One region of the Dechloromonas sp. HYN0024 genome, then DNA from elsewhere that is predicted to be linked to it. Evidence: predicted binding sites of a transcription regulator. Region 1 holds the regulator's gene; each other region holds the start of a gene.
What was found. Region 1 encodes sigma-54, which starts transcription at its own class of promoters, with help from an activator protein. Its sites were predicted from a motif close to TGGCACGCTTNCTGCTNA; they were not measured.
Positions count from the first base shown of each region.

Region 2: the regulator sigma-54 is predicted to act here: its motif matches at 1,370-1,387, upstream of HYN24_RS07555 (prepilin-type N-terminal cleavage/methylation domain-containing protein).
Region 3: the regulator sigma-54 is predicted to act here: its motif matches at 1,784-1,801, upstream of nifL (nitrogen fixation negative regulator NifL).

Region 1 covers NZ_CP031842.1:3,203,924-3,208,665, forward strand. The annotation lists gene hpf (ribosome hibernation-promoting factor, HPF/YfiA family) at 30-356, opposite strand; gene HYN24_RS15460 (RNA polymerase factor sigma-54) at 372-1,844, opposite strand; gene lptB (LPS export ABC transporter ATP-binding protein) at 1,872-2,606, opposite strand; gene recX (recombination regulator RecX) at 2,603-3,034, opposite strand; gene recA (recombinase RecA) at 3,027-4,055, opposite strand; gene HYN24_RS16235 (hypothetical protein) at 4,258-4,494, shown strand; gene HYN24_RS15480 (RluA family pseudouridine synthase) at 4,488-4,742, shown strand, end outside.
Region 2 covers NZ_CP031842.1:1,582,428-1,587,169, forward strand. The annotation lists gene HYN24_RS07550 (glycerol-3-phosphate dehydrogenase/oxidase) at 1-1,194, shown strand, start outside; gene HYN24_RS07555 (prepilin-type N-terminal cleavage/methylation domain-containing protein) at 1,440-2,417, shown strand; gene HYN24_RS07560 (type II secretion system protein) at 2,474-3,112, shown strand; gene HYN24_RS07565 (DUF4202 domain-containing protein) at 3,137-3,736, opposite strand; gene HYN24_RS07570 (3-ketoacyl-ACP reductase) at 3,830-4,570, opposite strand; gene HYN24_RS07575 (3'-5' exonuclease family protein) at 4,712-4,742, shown strand, end outside.
Region 3 covers NZ_CP031842.1:1,637,437-1,642,178, forward strand. The annotation lists gene HYN24_RS07895 (SoxR reducing system RseC family protein) at 1-196, opposite strand, end outside; gene HYN24_RS07900 (electron transport complex subunit E) at 199-873, opposite strand; gene rsxG (electron transport complex subunit RsxG) at 875-1,519, opposite strand; gene nifL (nitrogen fixation negative regulator NifL) at 1,835-3,367, shown strand; gene nifA (nif-specific transcriptional activator NifA) at 3,382-4,742, shown strand, end outside.

The DNA.
Region 1 (4,742 bases):
AGCATGCTTCGCCGCGGCCCGTTCGGCGCTTATTCAGCGGCGGCGTGCAGCCCGGGCTTGTCACCACGATGGTGATCCTGGACCTTCTGCTTGTACTTCTGAACCTGACGGTCCAGTTTATCGAACAGGGCATCGATGGCGGCGTAGAGATCGTCACCGGACTCTTCGACATGCATGTCCTTACCCGGAACATGGACGGTCACTTCGGCCTTCTGTTTGAGCTTTTCGACGGACAGGACGACGTTGACGCCAGTCACCTTGTCGAAATGGCGAATCACCGGATCCAGCTTGTTTTCGACGTATTCGCGAAGTGCCGGGGTAACTTCAATGTGATGCCCACTAATCTGCAGATTCACTTTATTCTCCTCTCTCTACAGGGTCTTGCGTAAATTGACCGGGGGAATGTTGAGCGACTCGCGGTATTTGGCGACCGTCCGTCGGGCAACTACGATTCCCTGCTGGCCTAGTATTTCGGATAATTGACTATCCGACAAGGGCTTCTTGCCATCCTCAGCCGAGATCAACTGCTTGATCAGTGCCCGGATGGCCGTAGCAGAACACGCACCGCCAGTATCAGTGGCGACATGGCTGCCGAAGAAGTATTTCAATTCGAAGATACCACGCGGCGTCGCCATGTATTTCTGGCTGGTGACACGCGATACCGTCGATTCATGCAAACCGAGAATATCGGCAATTTCGCGCAGGACCAGCGGCCGCATCGCCACTTCCCCATGCTCGAAAAACTGCCGTTGGCGATCAACGATGGCTTGTGTCACGCGGTGTATGGTTTCGAACCGTTGCTGAACGTTTTTGATCAGCCAGCGGGCTTCCTGCAACTGAGTCGACAGATTGCCGTTGCCGCGCCGCTGCTTGGACAGAATTTCCGCGTAGAGACGATTGATGCGCAGACGCGGATAAGCATCCGGATTAATGTAGGCGGTCCACTTGCCCTTGAGCTTCTTCACGATAACATCGGGCGTGATATAGCGGGCCTCGATCTGTGAAAAACGGGCTGCCGGGCGTGGATTCAGGCTGGTAATGACGCTCTGCGCAGCCTTCAGCGACTCGTCGTCGCAACCGGTCAGCCGGCGAATCTTGGCAAAATCGCGGGCGGCCAGAAGTTCGAGATGTTTCTGAACAATGGTCAGGGCCAGATCGCGGGTGGCATCGCCGCCAGGCAGGGCCTTGAGTTGCAGGGCCAGACATTCCTGCAGATTGCGCGCACCGATGCCGACCGGGTCGAAGTTCTGGATGTGATGCAGCGCAATTTCCAGCTCTTCGATTTCAATTTCGTATTCCGGCGGCAAGGTTTCCCAGAGTTCTTCCAGCGAAGCCGACAGATAGCCATCATCATCAAGCGCTTCGATCAGGAAGCGCACCAGGCTACGGTCACGCTCGGACACCTGGGTCATCCCCAACTGCCAGCCAAGATGGTCGCGCAGGCTAATCGTCGTCCCGTGGATGTCCTGCGAATCGTTGTCATCGTCGTCGTCCCGTCCGGCCCCGGTGAAGGTACCAGCATCGGAAGCCCAGCGGTCGTCATCGACATCGGAGGGTGCAGACGGAACATCCTGCTCGCGGTCGTCGCGGGCATCACGCTCTTCGCGCTCGGCCTTTTGCTCGCGCTCGCCTTCGCTGGTTTGCGGCGAATCGAACTGCTGGGCACTGGAAAAAGTCTCGGCCCCCTGTTCGTCCTCGCGCTCAAGCATGGGATTTTCGAGCAGGTAACGCTCGATTTCCTGCTGCATTTCGATTGTCGACAGCTGCAACAGCTTGATCGACTGCTGCAACTGAGGAGTAAGCGCCAGGTGTTGGGAGAGTTTTAGCTGGAGTGCCGGCTTCATCGGTGAGTAGCGGTTTCTATCTTTCGGTCAGAGCTTGAAATGCTCGCCGAGATAAACCTTTCGTACGCTTTCATTATCGACGATTTCGGCCGGACGTCCAGCCGCCAGAACGTTTCCGGCGTTGATAATGTAGGCGTGATCGCAGATACCGAGCGTCTCGCGAACGTTATGGTCGGTAATCAGCACACCAATACCGCGCTCCTTGAGGAAGCGGATGATTTTCTGAATTTCGAGCACGGCGATCGGATCGACGCCGGCAAACGGTTCATCGAGCAGGATAAACCGCGGATTGGTGGCCAGCGCCCGGGCTATTTCGACCCGTCGCCGCTCACCGCCGGAGAGCGCCGAAGCGTTGACATGGCGGACGTGGCCGACATGCAGCTCGCTGAGCAAGCCTTCCAGGCGATCATTGAGTTCGGCTTCCGGCAGGTTGAGCAGTTCGAGAATGGCGCGGATGTTTTCCTCGACATTCAGTTTGCGAAATACCGAGGCCTCCTGCGGCAGGTAAGACAGGCCGAGCCGTGCCCGGCTATGCATCGGCAGGTGGGTCAGGCGATTGTCGTCGATATAGACTTCGCCACCATCAGCCGCAACCAGCCCGACGATCATGTAAAAACAAGTGGTCTTGCCGGCACCGTTCGGCCCGAGCAGGCCGACGACCTCACCCGACTTGACCTCGAAAGAGACGTCCTCAACCACCGTCCGCGCCTTGTAGCGCTTCCTGAGATTGTGAGCCGATAGTTTGGCGGCCGGCATGTTCATTCATCCACTCCCTGCATGGCCCGGCGAATAGCGTCGCCGGAAAAACCGCGATATTGCAGGAAACGCATCTGTTTAGCACGCTCTTCGGCAGTTTTCGGCGGCTGGCCGAATTTCTTTGCCCATATAACCCGACAGCGCTCGGCTTCGTCGCCAGCCTCGGGGAGCGCCGCCGCGATGTCGGTATCGCTTACGCCTTGCTGGCGCAGTTCCTGACGCAGGCGGGCATCGCCGTAGCGCCGGCCGCGGGCAGCCACCCGCTGGGTGGCATAACGGCAATCGGAAAGCAGGCGCTCGGCCTGCAGGGTGTCAAGAACACCCGTAAGTTCTTCTTCGGATTCGGCGTGCGGCGCCAACTTGGCCTGCAAGCCGGCCCGGCTGTAATCACGCCGGGTCAGCAATTGCAGGGCACGGACGCGGAGGTCAGGCATCAGCGGCAGCAGCCTTGGTCGGCTTGATGACGGTGGTACTGGCCGCCTCACGAATCTTCGCTTCGATTTCCTGGGCGATTTCCGGGTGCGATTTCAGGAATTCGCGGGAATTGTCCTTGCCCTGGCCGATTTTTTCGCCCTTGTAGGAATACCAAGCACCCGACTTCTCGACCAACTTGTGGGCAACGCCCATTTCGACGACTTCACCCTGACGCGAAATGCCTTCTCCGTAAAGGATGTCGAAAATGGCTTCACGGAAGGGTGGGGCGACCTTGTTCTTGACGACCTTGACCTTGGTTTCGCTGCCGATCACTTCATCGCCCTTCTTGATCGCGCCGATACGGCGGATATCAAGACGGACAGACGCGTAAAACTTGAGCGCATTGCCGCCGGTAGTGGTTTCCGGCGAGCCGAACATGACACCGATCTTCATTCGGATCTGGTTGATGAAGATGACCAGGGTATTCGTCTTCTTGATGTTGGCGGTCAGCTTGCGCAGAGCCTGGCTCATCAGGCGGGCATGCAGACCAACCATCTGGTCGCCCATTTCGCCTTCGATTTCGGCACGCGGCGTAAGGGCAGCCACCGAGTCGATGACAATGATGTCCACAGAGCCGGAGCGAACCAGCATATCGGCGATCTCAAGCGCCTGTTCGCCGGTGTCGGGCTGCGAGATGAGCAGATCGCCGACACTGACGCCGAGCTTCTGGGCATATTGCGGATCGAGCGCGTGTTCGGCGTCGATGAAGGCGGCGACGCCACCGAGTTTCTGCATTTCGGCAACGACCTGCAGGCACAGCGTGGTCTTGCCCGAGGATTCCGGACCGTAGATTTCGACGACACGGCCACGCGGCAGACCACCGACACCAAGAGCAATGTCCAGACCGAGCGAGCCGGTAGACACCACCTGAATGCCTTCGTCGATTTCGGCATCGCCCATCTTCATGATGGAGCCTTTGCCGAATTGCTTTTCGATCTGTTGCAGCGCTGCGGCGAGCGCCTTTGCCTTGTTGTCGTCCATGGGGTTACCTCGGAAATTTGAGCGGATTATGGCACAGGGGCCAAAGATGGAATAGAAATTGCTGAGCTTGATCGACTAGCTGACTGCTTCGCAAAGGCAATCGGTCGCCATCAATTTCAGTGATCACACGGAAAGGACGAGGTATATTCCCAGCCCGCTCCGTCTTTAATTAGATACTGTGTATAAATACAGTACATTTACCATGGCCGCTTGGCAAGAAAATTCTGCATGCAAATCAAGGCATCGCCAGCTGCTGCTGGGTATCGCCCTGACCATCCTTGCCCCTTCGGGCTGGACCAAGCCGGCCCTCTGGTACTGGTGGGCCAGCCAGCAGACCGAACATCGCGTCTGCGCCCAAAGCTCGCCGGGCGCCGCCTGGTTTCGCGACAGCACCGCGTTCACCGACAGCACCTGCAGCATTCGGGCAAAGCCATTTTGACTGCCTATCTGCCGCCCCCCAACCTTGGGCTGACGCTGATTCATGTCGACACCGACATCATCGTCGTCGACAAGCCGTCCGGTCTGCTCTCTGTCCCTGGACGCGGGGAGGGCATGGACGACTGCCTCGCGTCCCGCGTTCAGGCGAGATTTCCCGATGCCCTGATTGCCCATCGCCTGGATATGTCGACCTCGGGCCTGCTGGTCCTGGCGCGTGGTGCCGAAATGCACAGGCGGCTTTCAAGGTTT
Region 2 (4,742 bases), 1.6 Mb from region 1:
CTGCTGGCCGGCAGCCAAAATCTGGATGCCTCGTGCCACCTGAACCGCCCGGAAGTCATCGCCGCCCTGCCAGGTCTGCGCCGCCCCGGCCTATGCGGTGGCGTTCGCTACTGGGACGGCCAGTTTGACGATGCCCGGCTGGCCATTACGCTGATGCGCACGGCCACCGATCTCGGCGCCACCTGTCTGAATTACCTGCCGGTCACCCGCTTGACCAAGGCTGGCGGGCGGATGACCGGCGCGCTGGTGCGCGATGCGGAAAACGGTGAGGAATTTGAAGTCACCGCCCGTGCCGTCATCAACGCCACCGGGGTTCATGCCGACCGCCTGCGCCAACTGGACGAACCGGCCGCAGCGCCGCTACTCACCCCCAGCCAGGGAATACATCTGGTCTTCGATGCCGATTTCCTGCCCGGCCAGCAAGCCCTGATGATCCCGAAAACAGAAGACGGCCGGGTCATGTTTGCCATTCCCTGGCTGGGCAAGGTCTTGCTCGGCAGCACTGATACGCCGCGCCCCAACTTGCAGCAACTCAACGACCCGCAACCGCTGGCCGCCGAGATCGATTTTCTGCTCCGTACTGCCGCTGGCGTACTTACCCGTCCACCCACCCGTGCCGATATCCGCAGCGCCTTCGCCGGCCTGCGCCCGCTCATCCACCCTGACCACAATGACGAGAAAAACACCGCCGCCCTCTCCCGCGAACATGCCATCCTGGTCAGTCCCAGCGGCCTCATCACCGTCGCCGGCGGCAAATGGACGACCTACCGTCTGATGGCCGAACAGGTCATCGACCGGGCCGGGGCAGTCGCCAGTCTGCCCGCCGCCCATTGCCCGACCCGGTCCCTGAAACTGCACGGCTGCCCGGAAATACCGGCCAGCGACATCTACGGTACCGACGCCCCCTGGCTCGCCGCCCTGCCCGGCCACGACCGGAAACTGCATCCGGACCTGCCCTATACCGAGGCGATGGTCCGCTTCGCCATCCGCCACGAAGCGGCGCGCACGATAGACGACATCCTGGCCCGCCGGACGCGTGCGTTATTCCTCGATGCCGCCGCTGCCGAAACAGCCATAGATCGGATTGCCCAGATAGTCGTTGAAGAACTGGCACCACCACCGGAGCGGCTGGCAGCAATGGCCGTGGCAGCACGGCTGAGTTCCCGACATTTCAGGCGTGTGGCCATCGAGTAAGTTTTTTCACGGCGCTCTTGGCTGACGTGTAGCAACATTTGTTTACACTCTCGCCAACATTGAGACACCGCCGCCCTGACCATTCCGCTTTCCGCGAGCCCCCCGAAATACCTGATATTTACCGACGAACCGGACGCCTCGCCAGGCAGCCGGAAGGCCGGGAGAGAAGCGAACTTGGCCCAGGTTCGGCTATGATGTGATAACTATTATTCAGCATACGATCACAATTCGTCCGACCAGCCCCCATGAAACCGAGTCCGCACACTCAGCAAGGCTTTAGCCTGGTCGAACTGGCCGTCGTCATGGTCATCATCGGCATATTCATGACGCTGGGTCTCAAGGTTGCGATGTCGACCATGGACAACACGGCTTACAGCGTGACCAAGTCCAAGCAGGAATTGATCAAGACGGCGCTGATCGGATATCTCCGCACCTATGGGCGACTGCCCTGCCCGGACAATGCGGCGGGTGTCGCCACCGGAAGCGAGGCGGCAACGTGTTTTGCCTCTGCTGGCGAGGCCTACGGCATCGTCCCATGGCAAACACTCGGTATTCCGCGTGACGCCGTACTCGATGGATGGGGCAGCTTTTTTAGCTACCGCGTAGCCAATGGCACAGGAACCTCAAAAAACTGGACCGCTAAGGTGTCTGCGACTACCGACCTCACGGTCAATGAACTGAAGATGCCGACTGCCGCATTGAGCATTCAGGAACTCAATGCCGCTGGTGATGCCTACGCCGCCGCACCGACGACCACCAGCGCCGTGGTCGTCATTCTGTCGCATGGCAAGAATGGCTTCGGGGCCAAGACGACCAAAGTCGGTGACCGGATGCCAGTCAGCGATGCCGGCGCCGACGAGACCACCAACGCCAGCGGTGGCACCGCACTGTTTGTATTGCGTCCGAGCAATGACAGCGCGAGTGCCTTTGGCGGCGCCTATGACGACCTGGTGGCTTACCTGTCACCGCAAGACCTCCTGCAACCGCTTATCAATGAGGGCAGCCTGCGGGCTTGCCTAGCCTATTGCACCTCTTCCAATTCATCTGTCTGTGCGGGTGGAACCGGAACGTGCTCATGTGCCGCAGTTGGCGTCGCCGGCATCCCAAGTGGTGCGTCACCATGCAGCGGAACTTGTGGAACATGTATGGCATCCCCAGCACTTGCCGGCTGCGTCCCCGTTGGTCCACTCCCGGTGGGCGCCACACCAACCAGCTGCCTGTGAACCACCATGAAGAAAAATCAGCACATGCCCTCTGTCTCCCCATGCGCTACGCCACAATGAACCGAAAATCAGCCAGACAAAGGGGATTCACCCTGGCCGAACTGGCCATTGTGATCACCATCCTCGGCCTGCTGATCGTTGGCGTACTCAAAGGCCAATCGCTGATCGGCGGGGCCAAGGCCAAGGACGTCATCGCCATCGTTGGTGATCTGCGCACGGCGATCGGCGGGTTCAAGGACCGCTACAAATATCTGCCCGGCGACTGGCCATTTTCGGCCGGTGAAATTCAGGGCGTGACGGCCGGGGCCAGTGTCGGCACCGCTGGCAACGGCATCATCGAAGGGGCGATCAGCGCAGCCGGCAAGGCCGAAGCCGATTCTGAGGTGGCCTTGCTGCCGTGGCAACTGTATAGCGGTAGTTTCCTGTCGAAAATCAACCGCAGTGATCCATTAAGCCTGATCGCCACGTCCTTCGGGCCAGTTCATGTCGTATCGAAATCAACGGCCAATGGGCTGGTTTCAGGCTTTTCCGCAGCTAACCCGGCAGCGCGTAACGCCATTGTTTTCTCGGCCTTGCCGTGTGAGCTGGCCGGCGAAGTGGATGCCAGCATCGATGACGGCAATCTCGCGTCCGGGCGGGCGCTCGGTGCTACCTGCGCTAACGGCACGACTAGCTGGTATGCCGTCGCCCTCTAGCCAGCCGGCAAAACGACTCAGCCATCACCCCTCGGCTACCGCCTTCAATATCAAGGGCACTAAGGCCTCCGGCAACTTGATCCCGCCACTCGTCGCAAAGGCATGTGCCTCGCCGGACATTTTCTTCCATGTCTTGCGGATGATCCCAAGCCATTTTTCTTCACTGTAATCGGCGTGCTGGCTGGCAAAGCCGAGCATGTAATGCTCGATGAAAACCAGGCTGCTGACATCCTCCACCAGCTGCGTATCGGGGTGGGTCTTGATGCCCTGCTTGCCGACTGCCGCCTTGACCGACTCAATCATCATTTCGTCGTAACCAGCCTGTCGCATCAACGCACCGGCCGTTTCGGCGTGAAAACGATATAACCCGGTGCGCCAGGCAAAGTAGCCGGGTTTGCCGAGCGGATAGTTGCTGCGCGGCACCGTCCATCGTTGAATGTGCTGGGCGCGCACGGCCAGTTGGGCAACTTCGCTGGCCTGCGGGGCGAAGCGGCTGAGCATGTCGGTCATGCGCCGGGCGTACAGCAACTCCTTCGGCAGCCCTTCATCGAGATTGGGGTCTTGCCCGTTGGCGGCGTCAAACAGGGCGATGGTGGCGTTGAAGCGTTGCGGATCGGCGATCATTGAATCTCATGGGGAAGCAGGATTAGACGGACGAAAAAAAGCCCTGTGCATGTTACAGGGCTTTTTCTTTCCAGCTTGAACCAGCGATGAGCCTCAGCCCATGTGGTTGCCGCCATTACAGGCAAAATTGGCGCCGGTGGTGAAACCGGATTGCTGCGAAGCCAGCCAGGAAACGATGGAAGCAATTTCTTCCGGCTCGCCAAGGCGCTTGACGGGAATGGTAGCCACGATCTTTTCCAGCACATCTTCGCGAATCGCCCGCACCATCTCGGTACCGACATAACCCGGCGACACGGTATTGACGGTGACGCCCTTGGCAGCAACTTCCTGGGCCAGCGCCATGGTGAAGCCGTGCATGCCGGCCTTGGCCGTGGAGTAGTTGGTCTGACCGAACTGGCCGCGCTGACCGTTCATCGATGAAATGTTGATGATCCGGCCCCAGCCGCGATCGAGCATGCCATCGACCACCTGCTTGGTGACGAAGAACAGCGAATTCAAATTGGTGTCGATGACGGCTTTCCAGTCATCGAGGCTCATTCTCCGGAACTGGCCATCTTTGGTGATACCGGCGTTATTGACCAGCACGTCGATTTCGCCGACTTCGGCCTTGACCTTGTCAAAGGCAGCCTTGGTGCTGTCCCAGTCGGAGACGTTGCCTTCCGAGGCGATGAAGTCGAAGCCGAGGGCTTTCTGCTCGGCCAGCCAGCGATCCTTGCGCGGCGAATTGGGGCCGCAACCGGCCACCACGGTGTAGCCATCCTGGGCAAGACGCTGGCAAATAGAGGTTCCGATGCCACCCATGCCACCGGTTACGTATGCAACTTTTTTGCTCATTGATCCCTCTCCTCTGCTGTGATTATGAATTACGGGGATGTAACTATACTCATAATTACGCAATGATGGATAGCTTTATCCATACATAATTTCGGAAAAACAGGTCGGAAAAATTGCCGGGACGTGGCATAGCAGTGCAACTTGATACGTCTCGAACCAGCCGCCGAAACCG
Region 3 (4,742 bases), 1.6 Mb from region 1:
CCGTGCCGATACCCACCTCCTCGCGCGAACTGACGCCGCAACTGGCACTTGACGCACAGTGGCCGCAACTGGTCGTCTGCTCCGGTTCCAGCCAGGCCAGATCGCCATCGACGCGGACGACGCGGGCGATCCCTTCAACCGAGCGCACGGCGGCGGTTGAATCAGTTGGCGAGGGTTTCAGGTGAATGGTGGGCATGATCAAACGGCGTGGGCGCCGGCCATCTGGATTTCCTTGCCGGCGCGCAGGTCGAGCAGGCGCTTGCCGACGACGAGAAGGCCGGTGACGATGAAACCACCGGGGGGCAGAATCATCATCAGGACGCCCATGTCAGCCGGCAGCAGGCGCAATTCAATCGCCTTGAAGCTCGGCCCGAGGAGCAGTGAGGCATCGGCAAACAGAGTGCCGGAGCCAATGATTTCGCGCACCGCGCCAATCACCGTCAAGGCGATGGTGAAGCCGAGGCCCATGAACAGGCCATCGAGAAACGCCGGGAACGGCGGCTGCTTGGCGGCAAAGGCTTCAAGCCGGGCAAGCGGCAGGCAGTTCGACACAATCAGCGGAATGAACAGGCCGAGCACCTTGTACAACTCGTGCATCCAGGCATTCATGCCGAGGTCGACCACCGTTACCATCGCCGCCACGATGAGGATATAGACGGGAATCCGCACCTCCGTCGTGATCCGGTTGCGGAAGACGGCAACCAGATAACTCGAGGCCGCCATCACCACGGCGGTGGCGAGTCCCATGCCGAAGCCGTTGGTGGCGCTGGTCGTCATCGCCATCGACGGACACATGCCGAGGAGCATGCTGAAGACGCCATTGTTGTCCCACAGGCCATCCTTCATGATTGTCTTGTAGTTGCCGTTTGCCATGTCAGTCGCCCTTCGTCAAAACTGCCTGGTTCTCTGCGAAAAATTCCAGCCCGCTGCGAATTGCCTTGAGCACGGCACGGGGCGTGATGGTGGCACCCGCGAACTGATCGAAATCACCGCCATCCTTCTTCACCTTCCAGCGCTCCAGCGGCGGGTTGCCCAGCGACAGGCCGGTGAAGCGCTCGATCCACGGCCCTTTCTTGGCTTCGATCTTGTCGCCCAGACCCGGTGTTTCCTTGTGGGCCAGGACGCGCACGCCGAGCAATTTGCCGTCAGCAGCGATGCCCATCATCAATTTCATTTCACCGGCATAGCCGCTGCCAAAAATTTCGTAGGCCACCCCGGTCACCTGCCCGTTCTTGCGGGCGCGAAAGACAATCAGCTCCTTGCCTTCGGCATTGACCATGTTCAAGGTATCGGTCACCGGGTTGTTGTCGTGCAACTCATCCGGCAGCACCTGGCTCAGCGAGTTCTGTTTGTCCTCGATGGCCCGCGCCCCGATGTCGTCAAAGGTGATCGCATCAGTGACCGCCAGCAACAAGCCGAAACCCAGACAGAACAGGCCGAGGATCAGGCCGTGCCTGAACATTCTGGCTTGGCTGGCAGCAGCAACAGTTGAATCGGGCGCGGTTTGAGAAGTGGTCATGGTCTGCTGGCGGATTGGTTTGATACCGGTTTAGCAGCTTCCATGCCAATCGCAGCCAGCACCCTGATGCACCATAAAAGACCGATATTCCCGGCCCTTTTGCCCTTATGCCTCGAAAAATAGCCCGCGTTCCTCGCGACAGACCCCTGGCGCACAAATCCGGTGCCTTTTTCACCCCGCCGAATGTCGCAAACGCAACATTAAATTCGTCGCATTTGCTCCGAATCCTTGCTACAAGCGACGCGCAGGCCAATTGCTGCACCGCGGCATGAATCGTGCTATCACCACTAAAACGATTGTCAGAGGAGCTCGTTCATGTCGGCTACACCGCTTGCCAAAGCACGCGCCAAGAAAGCGCAGGAGACCGCACTGCCCCCGGAGGCTTATCGACAGGCAGTCGACCAGGCCGACCTGGCGATTTCGATCACCGACACCAAGGCCAACATCCTGTTTGCCAACGAGGCTTTTACCCGAGTTACCGGCTATGGCAAGGACGAGATTGTCGGCAAGAACGAGGCCGAACTGTCCAATCACACCACACCACCCGAGCTATACAAGACCATGTGGACTGAACTTTCAGCCCAGAAACCATGGACCGGGAAACTGCTCAACAAGCGCAAGGATGGCAGTCTTTATCTGGCCGAACTGGATATTTCACCGGTCATCGACCGCAGCGGCAAGACCACCCATTTTGTCGGCATGCATCGTGACATTACCGAGATGCATCGCCTCGAACGCCTGGTCCGCAACCAGAAACATCTGATCGAATCGGTGGTCGATGCCGCGCCGATGGCGTTCGCCCTGCTCGATCCGACCGGCCGGGTGGTTCTCGACAACCAGGAATACAAGAAACTGGTCACCGACCTGCGGCTCAAGGAGCCTGCCCACACCGTCCTCGACAACCTGTTGCCGACCTGGCGTGAAATCCTCGCCGAGCACCCTCAGGATTGCCTGCTCAACCAGCGCGAGGCCCGTATTGACCGGGCGGCTGGCCGGCCGCGCTGGCTGTCGGTCACTTCCTCGATCATCGACATGCACAGCGATTGCGCCGACAGCTATTTCTGCGCCGCCGGACAGCCCGGCCTGCTCGTCGTCATGACCGACATCACCAATCTGCGCGACGAGCAGGAACGGGCCCGCGCCTCGGCATTACAGGCGGTGCTGGCCGAGGAGGAGCGTACGGCAGCGATTCGCGAAGGTCTGTCGGCGGCGATCTTCCGCCTCGAAGAGCCGATGAACGTCATGCTGTCAGCCATTTCCGTCCTCCAGCGCCGCGACCCGGCCAGTGCGGCGATGCTCCAGGAAGCACTGAGCGGCAGCCGCGAGCATCTCGAAACATTGCGCCAGGTGATCCCGCAAAGTCCGCAGGAGATCATCGTCAGCGTCAACATCAATGAAATCCTGCGCGATGTGCTCGAAGTCAGCACTCCTCGCCTGCTCTCCGCCGGCATCGTCGTCGACTGGCAACCGGCATCGACCCTGCCGCCCCTGCTCGGCCGTCCGCTGCAACTGCGCATGCTGTTCAAGGCCCTGGTGGACAACGCTATCGAGGCGATGAACATCAAGGGCTGGAAGCGCCGCGAACTGTCGCTGACCAGTGCCCTGAAAGACGACTGCATCGTCATCGCCGTACTCGATAGTGGCCCCGGCATCCCGCACGAATGGCGACACAAGGCCTTCGAGCCGTTCTTCACGGTCAAGGGCGGCTGTGGCAAACATATTGGTACCGGCCTCTCGCGCGTCCAGCAGGTGGTGGCCGACCATGGCGGCATCATCGATCTCGACGAAAGCCCGGGCGGTGGTTGTGCCGCCATTGTCGAATTCCGCGTCGACGGCGACCCGATCTGAGAATAACGAACAGCATGCACGAACACACCATTCACCCCCTTAACGACGAGTGCCTGCCGGCAGGCGGATTCTGCCGAACGCACGAGTTGAACATCCAGCTACTGGCGGCACTCTATGCCGTCAGCCGGGTGCTCAGCCGTTCGCTCGACTTCAATGAAACCCTGCGCGATGTCCTGCGCGTCCTGCACGACGAGGCTGGTCTGTCCCGTGGCCTGATCAGTGTGCTCGACCCGGACAGCGGCAAACTCAACATCCACACCATCTACACCCCGGAAGGCCCGATTCTCGACGACAACCAGTACGGTCCGGGCGAAGGCATCATCGGGCTGGTGCTGGAAAGACCACGCACCATCAAGCTGGCACATGGCAGCGACGAACCTCATTTCCTCAACCGCAACGGGGTCTATCAGGCTGACCTGCCCTTCATTGCCGTGCCGATCAAGGTCGGCGGCGACCTCAAGGGCGTTCTCGCCGTCCAGCCGGAAGCCCCTGAGGATGGCCTGCTCGATGAGCGTGCCCAGTTTGTCGAAATGGTCGCCAACCTGATCGGCCAGAGCCTCAACCTGGCCATGTCAATCGCTCAGGAAAAATCATCCCTGCTCGAAGAGCGCGACCTCTTGCGCCGCACCGTCCGCCACCAGTTCGGCTTTGACAGCATGGTCGGCCGTTCGGCGGTGATGCGTCGGGTTTTCGATCAGGCACGCATGGTCGCCAAATGGAACACCACCGTGCTGATCCGCGGCGAAACCGGGACCGGCAAGGAACTGATCGCCAATGCCATCCATTACAACTCGCCACGCGCCCGCAACGCGCTGGTCAAACTCAATTGCGCCGCGTTGCCGGAAAACCTCCTCGAATCCGAACTATTCGGCCATGAGCGCGGCGCCTTCACCGGCGCTGTCGAATCGCGCAAGGGCCGCTTCGAGCAGGCGCACGGGGGCACGCTCTTCCTCGATGAAATCGGCGAAGTGTCGCCCGCCTTCCAGGCCAAGATGCTGCGCATCCTGCAGGAAGGGGAATTCGAGCGGGTCGGCGGCAGCAAGACCATCAAGGTCGATGTCCGCATCATCGCAGCGACCCATCGCGACCTCGAAACCGCTGTCGAAATGGGCGATTTCCGCGAAGACCTTTTCTACCGGCTCAACGTCATGCCGCTCTTCCTGCCGCCGCTGCGCGAACGTATCGAGGACATCCCGGAAATAGCCCGCCACCTGCTGACCAAGATTGGCAACGATCAGAAGCGCCGGCTCAAGCTGACCGACATGGCCAATCGCCGGCTGGCCAGCCACGAATGGCCGGGCAATGTACGCGAACTGGAAAACTGCCTGGAACGTGCGGCGGTACTTTCCGAAGACGGCAATATCGACGTCGATCT